One region of the Scandinavium sp. UTDF21-P1B genome, then DNA from elsewhere that is predicted to be linked to it. Evidence: predicted binding sites of a transcription regulator. Region 1 holds the regulator's gene; each other region holds the start of a gene.
The links. The regulator Fur, encoded in region 1, represses iron uptake genes when iron is present. The targets are predictions, from matches to a motif close to ATAATAATGAGAACNACTATCAA.
Positions count from the first base shown of each region.

Region 2: the regulator Fur is predicted to act here: its motif matches at 1,483-1,505, upstream of zupT (zinc transporter ZupT).
Region 3: the regulator Fur is predicted to act here: its motif matches at 1,533-1,555, upstream of AB1287_RS09675 (Nramp family divalent metal transporter).
Region 4: the regulator Fur is predicted to act here: its motif matches at 1,296-1,318, upstream of sodA (superoxide dismutase [Mn]).

Region 1 is NZ_JBFLVD010000008.1:176,351-179,491, reverse strand. Features, by position in the region: gene ybfF (esterase) at 1-197, shown strand, start outside; gene ybfE (LexA regulated protein) at 329-622, shown strand; gene fldA (flavodoxin FldA) at 772-1,302, shown strand; gene fur (ferric iron uptake transcriptional regulator) at 1,617-2,069, shown strand; gene chiQ (ChiQ/YbfN family lipoprotein) at 2,158-2,493, opposite strand; gene chiP (chitoporin ChiP) at 2,544-3,141, opposite strand, start outside.
Region 2 is NZ_JBFLVD010000014.1:227,983-231,123, forward strand. Features, by position in the region: gene ribB (3,4-dihydroxy-2-butanone-4-phosphate synthase) at 1-647, shown strand, start outside; gene zupT (zinc transporter ZupT) at 697-1,470, opposite strand; gene ygiD (4,5-DOPA dioxygenase extradiol) at 1,666-2,457, shown strand; gene AB1287_RS11835 (glutathionylspermidine synthase family protein) at 2,504-3,141, opposite strand, start outside.
Region 3 is NZ_JBFLVD010000013.1:25,883-29,023, reverse strand. Features, by position in the region: gene AB1287_RS09685 (EAL domain-containing protein) at 1-1, shown strand, start outside; gene nupC (nucleoside permease NupC) at 48-1,250, opposite strand; gene AB1287_RS09675 (Nramp family divalent metal transporter) at 1,596-2,834, shown strand; gene AB1287_RS09670 (DUF2502 domain-containing protein) at 2,913-3,141, opposite strand, start outside.
Region 4 is NZ_JBFLVD010000027.1:37,465-40,605, forward strand. Features, by position in the region: gene rhaR (HTH-type transcriptional activator RhaR) at 1-68, shown strand, start outside; gene rhaT (L-rhamnose/proton symporter RhaT) at 69-1,103, opposite strand; gene sodA (superoxide dismutase [Mn]) at 1,393-2,013, shown strand; gene kdgT (2-keto-3-deoxygluconate transporter) at 2,275-3,141, shown strand, end outside.

The DNA.
Region 1 (3,141 bases):
CGATTCCGGCCTGGGACCACCCTGCCCTGTTTATTGCAGGCGGAAATTCTCCGTACGTCACCACCGAGTATCGCGACACGCTGCTGGCACAATTCCCGCAGGCTCGTGCACACGTGATTGCCGGTGCCGGGCACTGGGTCCACGCTGAAAAACCGGACGCGGTACTGCGCGCTGTTCGCCGCTATCTGGCGGAATGATTAAAATCCGAGCAAGCAAGCGCCATTGTGGCTCCCGGCGTTGGCGTGGGGGTTTCGCTGATGTATGATTGCGCGCTATCTGCGCCGGGCCTGTCGTCCGGCGGCTTGTTTCCCCGAAGTCACTCTGAATCATGGCAAAAGAACAAACGGACCGAACGACATTAGATTTGTTCGCAAACGAGCGTCGCCCGGGAAGGCCGAAAACCAATCCGCTCTCGCGCGACGAACAGTTACGCATTAATAAGCGTAATCAGCTGAAGCGCGACAAAAGCAATGGTCTCAAGCGCGTTGAGCTAAAGCTCAATCACGAAGCGGTCGATGCGCTCAACGAGCTGGCTGAAGCCAGAAACATGAGCCGCAGCGAGCTGATTGAAGAAATACTGATGCATCAGTTGGCTGCGTTGCGAAGCCAGAAACTCGTCTGAAAATCCGACAAAAAATCACTTTCATGTAGCAGAGAGTGCAGTCCGGCGCGATTGCGGTTCCCGCGCCCTTCTCCTCCTGCTATCATTGCCTTTATCTGTGGGCAACATTCCACCATCATTTCATTACGTTTCAAGAGGTTATTTTACTCATGGCAATTACAGGCATTTTCTTCGGCAGCGACACCGGCAATACCGAAAATATCGCGAAGATGATTCAGAAGCAGCTTGGTAAAGATGTAGCTGAAGTGCATGACATTGCCAAAAGCAGCAAAGAAGATCTTGAAGGCTTCGATATTCTGCTGCTGGGTATCCCGACCTGGTACTACGGTGAAGCACAGTGTGACTGGGACGACTTCTTCCCGACGCTGGAAGAGGTAGACTTCAACGGCAAACTGGTGGCCCTGTTCGGCTGCGGCGACCAGGAAGATTACGCAGAATACTTCTGTGATGCGCTCGGCACCATCCGCGACATCATCGAACCACGCGGCGCAACCATCGTCGGCCACTGGCCAACGGCGGGTTATCATTTCGAAGCGTCTAAAGGCCTGGCCGATGACGATCACTTTGTGGGCCTGGCCATCGACGAAGACCGTCAGCCGGAGCTGACCGCTGAGCGCGTTGAAAAGTGGGTTAAGCAGATTTCTGAAGAGCTGCACCTCGAAGAGATCAAAAACGCCTGATAAACGTATGGCGCAGCGCTCAGGTTGCGCCGTATTAGCGATAAGTTCCGTAAAATTAATAGATAAAAGCAATCAAATTAATCGCTACAAATTTTTAACTTTTGAGCACATGTCTGTACAATGTCAGCTGTTTTAACGAGGTCGGATGTTTCGCTTTGCAGATGATGCCTCGTTTCTGAAAAGCATACTTTGCTCAGGGTTTGCAGTTTTCATTTAGACTTCGCAGTTCTATAATGAGACGCATTATCCTGAATTCATTCTTAGTAATACTTCCAATAAGGAAGTGTATCGCCTAGCAACAGGACTGATTCCGCATGACTGACAACAATATCGCATTAAAGAAGGCAGGCCTGAAAGTCACGCTTCCGCGTCTTAAAATTCTGGAAGTGCTTCAGGAGCCGGACAATCACCATGTCAGTGCGGAAGACCTCTATAAGCGCCTGATCGATATGGGCGAGGAAATTGGTCTGGCAACGGTTTATCGCGTTCTGAACCAGTTCGACGATGCCGGAATTGTCACCCGCCACAACTTCGAAGGCGGTAAATCTGTTTTCGAACTGACTCAGCAGCATCACCACGATCACCTGATCTGCCTCGACTGCGGCAAGGTTATCGAATTCAGTGATGACTCGATTGAAGCACGCCAGCGTGAAATCGCCACCAGGCACGGCATTCGTCTGACTAACCACAGCCTTTATCTTTACGGCCACTGCGCTGAAGGCGACTGCCGCGAAGATGAACACGCCCACGACGCCGCCGATAAATAATCGACGCTCGTGCAAAAGCAAAAGCCAACCTGACGGTTGGCTTTTTTTATGGGCATATTTTGGGGCAAAAACAGAGTTGAAATAAGGCTTACGGCGCGGGGGTATTGTTGCTGCGAATTTCCTGCCAGATTTTATCGCAGCGCGCCTTCACTGCCTGATCGTTACCCGTACGGGTCGCCTGGATACACTGCTGATAATCCAGCGTGCGCACCGTTTCCTGTTCGGCAAACTGCTTGTGCTCCTTCTCCTGCTTCAGCACATCCAGCACGCTTTGGCAGGCTTCAATCTTATCCGGATTGCCTTCCGCGGTATTAATACAGGCGCTGTAGGCGGCTTTCAGCTTGCTGTCTTCTTTCGGTGCCTGCGGCTGTGCACAAGCCACCAGCCCGGACGCCATAATCGCGACGAGAATCAATTTTTTCATGATACGACCTCATGGTTACGCGGCAGGCATCGTGCCCGCCGCGTCGCTTATCAGAAGATGGTGAACGGAGCGATAACGATGAATTTCACGTCGCGCTCATCCTGGAACATGTTGCCGTAGCCACCGCCCCAGCTTGGGATATCTGAATGGTTGTCGTACTGAGTGAAGTGCAGCTTGAACAGCGTGCCTTTGGCGCGCCCTTCCTGGACGGTGTACATCGCATCGAGACTGTAGGAAGACTCTTTGATTTTGTTTGAGGCAATGCTCTCTTTCTGCCCTGCGCTGTTGATCATCCAGTCCGCCGGTTTAGCATCCCACGCGTAAACGTAGGAAGCGCCCACCGCCCAGCCTGGCAGGTTCCAGTTTTTCAGGTCATACATTCCGCCGAAGAACACGGCTTTTTCGCCGTTGGCGTTGAAGTCGGAACGGTTATCCCACCAGATATCCAGACGACCGTTGGAGGAAGCATAGGTTGGCGTCATACGCTGCAGGAAGAAGCCCTGCTGGCCTTCTGCCTTAACCCATGTCCCTTCGAGGCGCAGGTCAACCACGTCAGCCACTTTGTAGCCGAAGGTCAGAGCCTGTAACCATGCGGTACCGTCGTAAATATCGTTGACGGTGTTTTTATCTACGGTGTCACGTGCACCA
Region 2 (3,141 bases), on a different contig from region 1:
AGACGCTACTTTCCTCTTTTGGTACCGCTTTTGAACGTGTAGAACACGCGTTATCCGCGCTGCGCGAAGGCCGCGGCGTGATGGTACTCGATGATGAAAACCGTGAAAACGAAGGCGATATGATCTTTGCCGCTGAAACAATGACCGTTGAGCAGATGGCGCTGACTATCCGCCACGGCAGCGGCATTGTGTGCCTGTGCATCAACGAAGAGCGCCGCAAGCAGCTTGACCTGCCGATGATGGTAGACAACAACACCAGCGCCTTCGGCACCGGTTTTACCGTGACTATCGAAGCGGCGCATGGCGTGACCACCGGCGTTTCTGCGGCCGACCGCATCACCACCGTGCGTGCCGCCATTGCCGATGGCGCGAAACCTGCCGATCTGCATCGTCCGGGCCACGTTTTCCCTCTGCGCGCGCAGGCGGGTGGCGTGCTGACTCGCGGCGGTCACACGGAGGCGACCATCGATCTGGTGACCCTGGCAGGTTTCAAACCTGCGGGTGTGCTGTGTGAACTGACCAACGATGACGGCACCATGGCGCGTGCGCCGGAGTGCATCAAGTTTGCTGTGGAACACAATATGCCGGTGGTGACCATCGAAGATCTGGTGGAATATCGCCAAAAGCATGAGCGTAAGGCCAGCTAAGTCTGCCTGACGCTGAAATGAAGAACGCCGGGATAATCCCGGCGTTTTGCTATGCGAAATCCATCGTCTGTAACAGCACCAGGCTCAGCCCCATCACCGACATGCCACACAGCACGCCGTAGCTCGGGTTGTTATGCGGATCTATCTCTTTGGCGAGCGGCATCAATTCATCGACCGACAGTGCCACCATAATTCCGGCCACCGCGGCCATGATGGCAGCCATGACCACCGGTGATACCAGCGTTCCCAGAATCAGCCATGCCAGCACCCCGCCAAGAATTTCAGCCATGCCTGAAATCCCTGCCCAGAACACCGCTTTACGTTTCGAGCCCGTGGCGGCATAGACCGGCCCGGCGACGGCCAGACCTTCCGGAATATTGTGCAGCGCAACGGCGAGCGCAATACCAAAGCCGAGTTCCAGATTACTGCTGGCGGTGACATACGTTGCAACACCTTCCGGGAAGTTATGCAGGCTGATGCCGAGCGTTAACAGGATTGCTGTCCGGCGCAGGTTACGTGGCATGATGGCTTTGTCGCCCTGCATCAAATCCTGCGGGTGGGCGTGCGGCAGCATACGATCAAGCGCGAAGTAGCCAAGCAGTCCAATCACAAACATACCGTAGCCGAGCACCGGCGACATCCCTTCCGTGCCGAGCGCGGCGGGCAACATTTCCATCAGGGAAATCAGTAGCATAATCCCGGCAGCGAAGCCAAGAGAAAAGGCCAGTACGCGATCAGAAGGCTTCTGGCCTATAACGCCCAGCAGCGCCCCGATGAAGGTGGCCCCACCGGCAAGTAAGGTCAGAATCAAAGGTACTGACATAGAAACTCCTTAATGATAACCATTATCATTTATAGTAAAGCTCCCTTTTCCCAAAAGCGAGGGGGCAAAGGTGCTTTTACGTGTCCTTACATTCAAATTTCCTGATGATCATCATCACCGTTATCTGAGTTCATCCGCACTCAAAACCGCGTAATGTAGAGCCATCAATCCGACTGTTCCTGTAAGGATATCATCATGTCTTCTTCCCGTATGCCAGCTCTGTTTTTAGGTCACGGTAGCCCGATGAACGTGCTGGAGGATAACGTGTACACGCGTGCCTGGCAGCAGCTGGGCGAAACGCTGCCGCGCCCAAAAGCGATCGTGGCGATTTCCGCGCACTGGTTTACGCGAGGAACGGGCGTCACGGCGATGGAAGCCCCGAAAACCATTCATGATTTCGGTGGATTCCCGCAGGCGCTGTATGACACGCACTACCTGGCTCCGGGGTCGCCAGAGCTTGCTCAGCGGCTGGTTGAGCTGTTAGCTCCTGTGCCCGTTGCGCTTGATAAAGAAGCCTGGGGCTTTGACCACGGCTCCTGGGGCGTGCTCATTAAGATGTACCCGGATGCTGATATCCCGATGGTGCAACTGAGCATAGACAGCACGAAACCCGCTGCCTGGCATCTCGAAATGGGACGTAAACTCGCGGCTTTGCGCGATGAAGGTATCATGCTGGTGGCGAGCGGTAACGTGGTGCATAACCTGCGCACAGCGCGCTGGCATGGCGAAAACTCGCCGTATCCTTGGGCGACCTCGTTCAATGAATTTGTGAAAGATAACCTGACCTGGCAAGGGCCAGCGGAAGAACATCCGCTGGTAAATTACCTCGATCATGAAGGCGGTTCATTATCGAACCCGACGGCGGATCACTATTTACCGCTGCTGTATGTGCTGGGCGCGTGGGACGGGCAGGAGCCTGTCAACATTGTGACAGACGGGATTGAGATGGGGAGTCTGAGTATGCTTTCGGTACAGATCGGGGAGTGATGAAATTGCCCGGAAAACAACGCGTCGCCGGGCATTTGCAAGAGCGTTACTCCACAAAAGTATGCGGATAGAAGCGTGACAGATCCTGAGTGATCAGCGCCCGATCTTCACGAATGCCGATCCCGGCAGGCTGGTCGTTGATCAGCCAGCTACCGATCAGCGTATAGCTGTCGCCAAATTTCGGTAGTTCGCAAAACTGCTGGACGATCATGCCTTCTTCGCCGTAAGGCCCTTCAACCGCTTCCAGCACTTCACCGTTCTCCACGATCGACACATTTGCGCCTTCACGGGAGAAAATCGGTTTCTTCACGTACTTCGCCATTTCCGGATATTCGTCTTCGGCGAAATACGCTGGCAGCAGGTTCGGGTGATCCGGGAACATTTCCCACAGCATTGGCAACAGGGCTTTGTTGGAGATAATGCTTTTCCAGGCCGGCTCCAGCCAGCGCACGCCAGCGTCTTCGAGCTTGGTGGAGAAAATCTCCCGCAGCATGTATTCCCACGGATAGAGCTTGAACAAATTGCTGATAACCTGATCCTGCAGATCGGTGAACTGACCCTTTTCGCCAAGCCCGATATCTTCGATGTACAGAAATTCGCTGGCGACGCCGGCTTCGTTGGCGCAGTCCTGCAAATACTGCACGGTACCGCGATCTTCTTCGGTGTCACGGCAGCAGGCAAAGT
Region 3 (3,141 bases), on a different contig from region 1:
AAAAAAGCCGGGCGAACCCGGCTTTTTGCTGTATGAGGTTCAGAAACTTACAGAACCAGTGCCGCGATGGATGCGGACAGCACGCTCACCAGCGTAGAACCGTAAACCAGCTTCAGGCCGAAGCGGGAAACCACGTTGCCCTGTTCTTCGTTCAGGCCTTTAATCGCACCGGCAATAATCCCGATGGAAGAGAAGTTAGCGAAGGAGACCAGGAAGATGGAGAGAATACCTTCTGCGCGCGGGGAGAGCGTGCTGGCAATTTTCTGTAGATCCATCATGGCAACGAATTCGTTGGACACCATTTTCGTCGCCATGATGCTGCCGACCTGCAGCGCTTCGCTGGCAGGCACGCCCATCACCCAGGCCACTGGCCAGAAGATGTAGCCCAGAATACCCTGGAAGGAGATGCTATGGCCGAACCAGCCGGTCACGGTGGCGAACAGGGCGTTCAGTGCAGCGATAAGTGCGATGAAGCCAATCAGCATCGCAGAAACGATGATCGCGACCTTGAAGCCAGCAAGAATATACTCGCCCAGCATTTCGAAGAAGCTCTGACCTTCATGCAGATTGGACATCTGCAGGTTCTCTTCGCTCTGCTCAACGCGGTACGGGTTGATGAGTGACAGAACGATAAAGGTACTGAACATGTTCAGTACCAGCGCCGCAACCACGTACTTCGGTTCCAGCATAGTCATGTAAGCGCCGACGATGGACATGGAGACGGTAGACATCGCGGTTGCCGCCATGGTGTACATGCGGTTGCGCGACATTTTGCCGAGAATGTCTTTATAGGCGATGAAGTTTTCAGACTGCCCCAGAATCAGAGAGCTGACCGCGTTGAACGACTCCAGTTTGCCCATTCCATTAACCTTAGACAGCACGGTACCGATCGCGCGAATCACAATCGGCAGAATACGGATATGCTGCAGAATACCAATCAGAGCGGAAATGAAGACGATTGGGCAGAGCACTTTCAGGAAGAAGAATGCCAGGCCTTCATCGTTCATTTTACCGAAGACGAAATTTGTCCCTTCATTAGCGAAACCGAGAAGTTTTTCGAACATCTCGGAGAATCCTTTCACAAAGCCAAGGCCGATATCTGAGTTCAGGAAGAACCAGGCCAGCAGGACTTCAATAACAAGTAACTGAATAACATAGCGGATGCGGATTTCTTTACGGTTATGACTAACCAGCAAAGCCAGAATCGCAACCACGGCAAGCGCGAGGACAAAGTGTAGGACGCGGTCCATATTTGCTCCAAATATGAGGCAGGTTAAATTTCCGTGCACATTCTATGCAACAAGATAAAAGAAAACGAGATCTGCGCCGCACTATAGTTAGAACCTGTGAGCGATCTCAAAAAAGGTGATCAACCATACATTTCTGTTATGTTATGTAAGGGTGTTAAAAGTTACCTTTTTGTACTAGTCTGACTAAGAGGCGACCTGGCGGTCTCCCATTCCACTAACATGGCTCAACACGGCTATCGTTCCTGTCTATCAGAGAAATCATTATCACCTCGCCAAATGAACTTGATAATCATTCTCATTTTGATAACATAAAACATAGCAAAGGCTATATTTCAGAGGCAGAAAATGACAAACAGTCGCGTTGAGAGTAGCAGCAGTCGCGCAGCGCGCAAGATGCGGCTTGCATTAATGGGGCCTGCGTTCATTGCTGCCATCGGCTATATCGATCCGGGTAACTTTGCCACCAATATTCAGGCGGGGGCGAGCTACGGTTACCAGCTGCTTTGGGTGGTGGTCTGGGCAAACCTGATGGCGATGCTCATTCAGGTCCTCTCCGCCAAGCTGGGGATCGCCACCGGTAAAAATCTCGCCGAACAAATTCGCGACCACTATCCGCGTCCGCTGGTCTGGTTCTACTGGGTGCAGGCTGAAATTATCGCCATGGCCACCGATTTGGCCGAATTCATTGGTGCGGCGATTGGTTTCAAGCTGATTCTGGGGATTTCACTGTTGCAGGGGGCGGTGCTGACAGGTATTGCGACGTTCCTGATCCTGATGTTACAGCGTCGGGGGCAAAAGCCGCTGGAGAAAGTCATTGGCGGCCTGCTGTTGTTCGTTGCCGCAGCCTATATTGTTGAGCTGATTTTCTCGCAGCCGGCAATGGCGCCGCTGGCGAAAGGAATGATTATTCCTTCTCTGCCAACGTCTGAAGCCGTGTTTCTGGCGGCGGGCGTTTTGGGTGCAACCATTATGCCGCACGTGATCTATCTGCATTCATCGTTGACTCAGCATCTGCACGGTGGCACGAGGCAGGAGCGTTACAATGCCACCCGTTGGGATGTAGCGATAGCCATGACGATTGCTGGTTTTGTGAATCTGGCGATGATGGCGACGGCCGCAGCGGCATTCCACTTTAACGGCCACACGGGTATCGCCGATTTGGACCAGGCCTACCTGACGCTGGAGCCGTTGCTGAATCACGCCGCGGCAACGATTTTCGGCCTGAGCCTGATTGCCGCCGGGCTTTCATCCACGGTGGTGGGCACACTGGCCGGGCAGGTGGTGATGCAGGGCTTCATCCGCTTCCATATTCCGCTGTGGTTCCGCCGGGCGATCACTATGCTGCCATCGTTCGTGGTGATTATGATGGGGCTCGATCCGACCCGTATTCTGGTGATGAGCCAGGTTCTGCTGAGCTTCGGGATCGCGCTGGCGCTGATACCGCTGCTGTTATTTACCAGCGATCAAAAGCTGATGGGCGATCTGGTCAACACTCGTCTGGTGAAACGTACGGGCTGGGTGATTGTGGTGCTCGTCGTCGCGCTGAATGGCTGGTTGCTGGTGGGAACGTTGCTGGAGTTGTAAGGCCCGGCGGCGCGGGCCTGTAAACGTGTTCCGGTACGGCTGTAGGCCCGATGAGCTTAGCGCCACCAGGCAAGATATTTAGTGATGATGGCCGTGACCACCCCGGCCGCGACCCCAGCCACCGCGATGATCGTCGCGGTCATTCCAGCCTTCACGGTAGCCGCGTTCGTAGGCATTACGCTTTTCCCAACCGCGGTGCCAGCCGTTGTCATGACGGTGCCAGCGGGCATTGCGCCATTCATAGTTACGACGCCAGTAATCGTGGTCGCGCCAGCGGCCGCCGTCCCAGTAATTCCCGTAATTATCA
Region 4 (3,141 bases), on a different contig from region 1:
TGGTGTTTAATCGCGAAGTGGGGATGACGCCAGGGCAATGGCGTCATCGTCAAAAAACCGCGGCGTAATCAGTTCGCCATGCCCAGGCCAACGATGTTGGCGGCGATGATAATTACCACGCAGCCGAGGCTCAGCACCCCGACCGGACGGCGTCCTGCCGCATTCCACTCTTTGAGAATCAGCCCAACCAGGCCGCCGCACAGCACGTAGAAACTCATGTGCAGCATCCAGCTCATGTAGTCGTACTGCGCCGGAATGCTGGCGTGGCCCCAGGCGTAGAAGAAGAACTGCAGATACCACATCAGCCCTGCCAGTGCGGAAAACAGGATATTGCCGACGATCATCGGTTTTGCCAGCGAGAAGTCTGCTTTTACCGACAAGTTTGATTTTGTTGCCAGGCGAATGAAGCAGAAGCCAAGGTTAATTACCGCACCGCCGCCCATAATCACGACATAGCTTGGCAGAGCGACATACAGCGGATCGACACCCAACGCGGCGGCGGCTTCATGCATCGGCTTTGCGGCGTTCATCGCAAATGACATCCCGGCGGAGAAAATCCCGCACATGACCGCCAGCACCAACCCTTTTTTCAGGTTGAACTCTTCGGCTTTGATGCCCATTTTACGCTCTTTAAGCTGCCCCGCGCGGGTCACAATGCCCACGCCAACGACGGCAACCAGCACGCCGAGCAGCGTCATACGCCCGCCTTCGGTGCCAACCAGAATGTGAAAATCTCCGTTCAGAATCGGTGTCATCAGCGTGCCAACGATAAGCGTAATGCCGATGGCAATGCCAATACCCATCGACATGCCAAGGTAGCGCATGGTCAGACCGTAGTTAATGTTACCGATGCCCCACATCGCGCCGAACAGGAACACGGGCAGCAGCGTGGAGGCGCTGAATGAACCGTAGTAGGCCCAGAAATCTGGCAGTAGCATGGCGCTGATCGTCCACGGCAGGATGAGCCAGGAGACGATACCGCCAATCGACCACATCGTTTCCCAGGACCAATTTTTAACCTTTTTGAACGGGGCGTAGAAACAGGCTGCACTGGCTGCACCTATCAAATGCCAAAAAATACCCATCGTAATCGCGTGACTCATTTTTTTATCCTCAACGTGTTACGTCGATGAATCTTTCATCTGACCTGATGAGTGTAAAAATCAGTCAACGGATTAACCTTCAGACCGTTGCCGCGTAAACCCTGGACCTGGCAAAAAGCGCGTGTTCCGCCTGAGCGGGCTCACAAAATCAGCCACATAACCAATTGTTATAACCTTATTAAAACTACGGCATTGATAAACATTTTCAATATCATTTAAATAACTATAATGAACCAACTGCTTACGCGGCGTTAACACCTCTGCCGCCCGATAATAACTGGAGATGAATATGAGTTATACACTGCCATCCCTGCCGTACGCGTACGATGCCCTTGAGCCGCACTTTGACAAGCAGACGATGGAAATCCATCACACCAAACACCACCAGACCTATGTGAACAACGCTAACGCAGCGCTGGAAAGCCTGCCGGAGTTCGCAAATCTCTCCGCGGAAGAGCTGATCACCAAACTGGATCAGCTGCCAGCAGACAAGAAAACTGTGCTGCGCAACAACGCAGGCGGCCACGCTAACCACAGCCTGTTCTGGAAAGGCCTGAAAACCGGTACCACCCTGCAGGGCGACCTGAAAGCGGCTATCGAGCGTGATTTCGGCTCCGTGGACAACTTCAAAGCGGAATTCGAAAAAGCCGCTGCCACCCGTTTCGGCTCCGGCTGGGCGTGGCTGGTGCTGAAAGGCGACAAGCTGGCGGTAGTTTCAACCGCTAACCAGGATTCCCCGCTGATGGGCGAAGCGATTTCTGGCGCATCCGGCTTCCCGATTCTGGGTCTGGACGTGTGGGAGCACGCTTACTACCTGAAATTCCAGAACCGTCGTCCGGACTACATCAAAGCGTTCTGGGACGTAGTGAACTGGGACGAAGCGGCTGCGCGTTTTGCAGCGAAAAAATAAGGCGATTTAGCGCCTCCTGCCCTGGGCAGAAGACAAAACCCTGCTGATTCAGCAGGGTTTTTTTATGCCTGCCGCGGGAGTTGTGATAAAGATCAAAAATAAAAACATTGATCCCATAAATATAAAACATCGTTTTAATTTGTTTGTTCGATCACTGTTCTCACCCCTCGTTGGGACTATTGTTGGCCTGCCGCGGCACTCCTTGAGCGTCATCCGGCGTCTGAAAATCAGAAAAACAATACGTTCTTACGGGTGGTGGTCATGCAAATCAAACGTGCAATTGAAAAAATCCCCGGTGGTATGATGCTGGTGCCGCTGTTCCTCGGCGCCCTGTGTCACACTTTCTCCCCGGATGCGGGTAAATACTTCGGTTCTTTTACCAACGGAATGATCACCGGAACGGTACCGATTCTGGCCGTGTGGTTTTTCTGTATGGGAGCTTCCATCAAGCTAAGCGCCACCGGTACCGTGCTGCGTAAATCCGGCACGCTGGTGGTGACTAAAATCGCGGTGGCGTGGGTGGTGGCGGCCATTGCCTCCCGAATTATTCCTGAGCACGGCGTTGAGGCGGGTTTCTTTGCCGGGCTTTCGACGCTGGCGCTGGTGGCGTGCATGGACATGACCAACGGCGGTCTCTACGCCTCGATCATGCAGCAGTACGGTACCAAAGAAGAGGCGGGGGCATTCGTGCTGATGTCGCTGGAGTCCGGCCCGCTGATGACCATGATTATCCTCGGCACGGCGGGGATTGCTTCATTTGAACCGCACGTGTTTGTTGGCGCAGTGCTGCCGTTCCTCGTGGGCTTCCTGTTGGGCAACCTCGACCCTGAGCTGCGCGACTTTTTCGGCAAAGCGGTACAGACGCTGATCCCGTTCTTCGCCTTTGCGTTGGGCAACACCATTGATTTGAGCGTGATTGCCCAGACCGGTCTGCTCGGTGTTCTGCTTGGCCTGGCGGTGATTGTGGTCACCGGCATTCCGCTGATTATTGCCGATAAGCTGATTGGCGGCGGCGATGGCACGGCGGGAATTGCGGCATCCAGCTCGGCGGGTGCTGCGGTAGCCACGCCCGTTCTGATTGCAGAAATGGTGCCTGCGTTTAAACCGATGGCGCCAGCAGCGACTTCG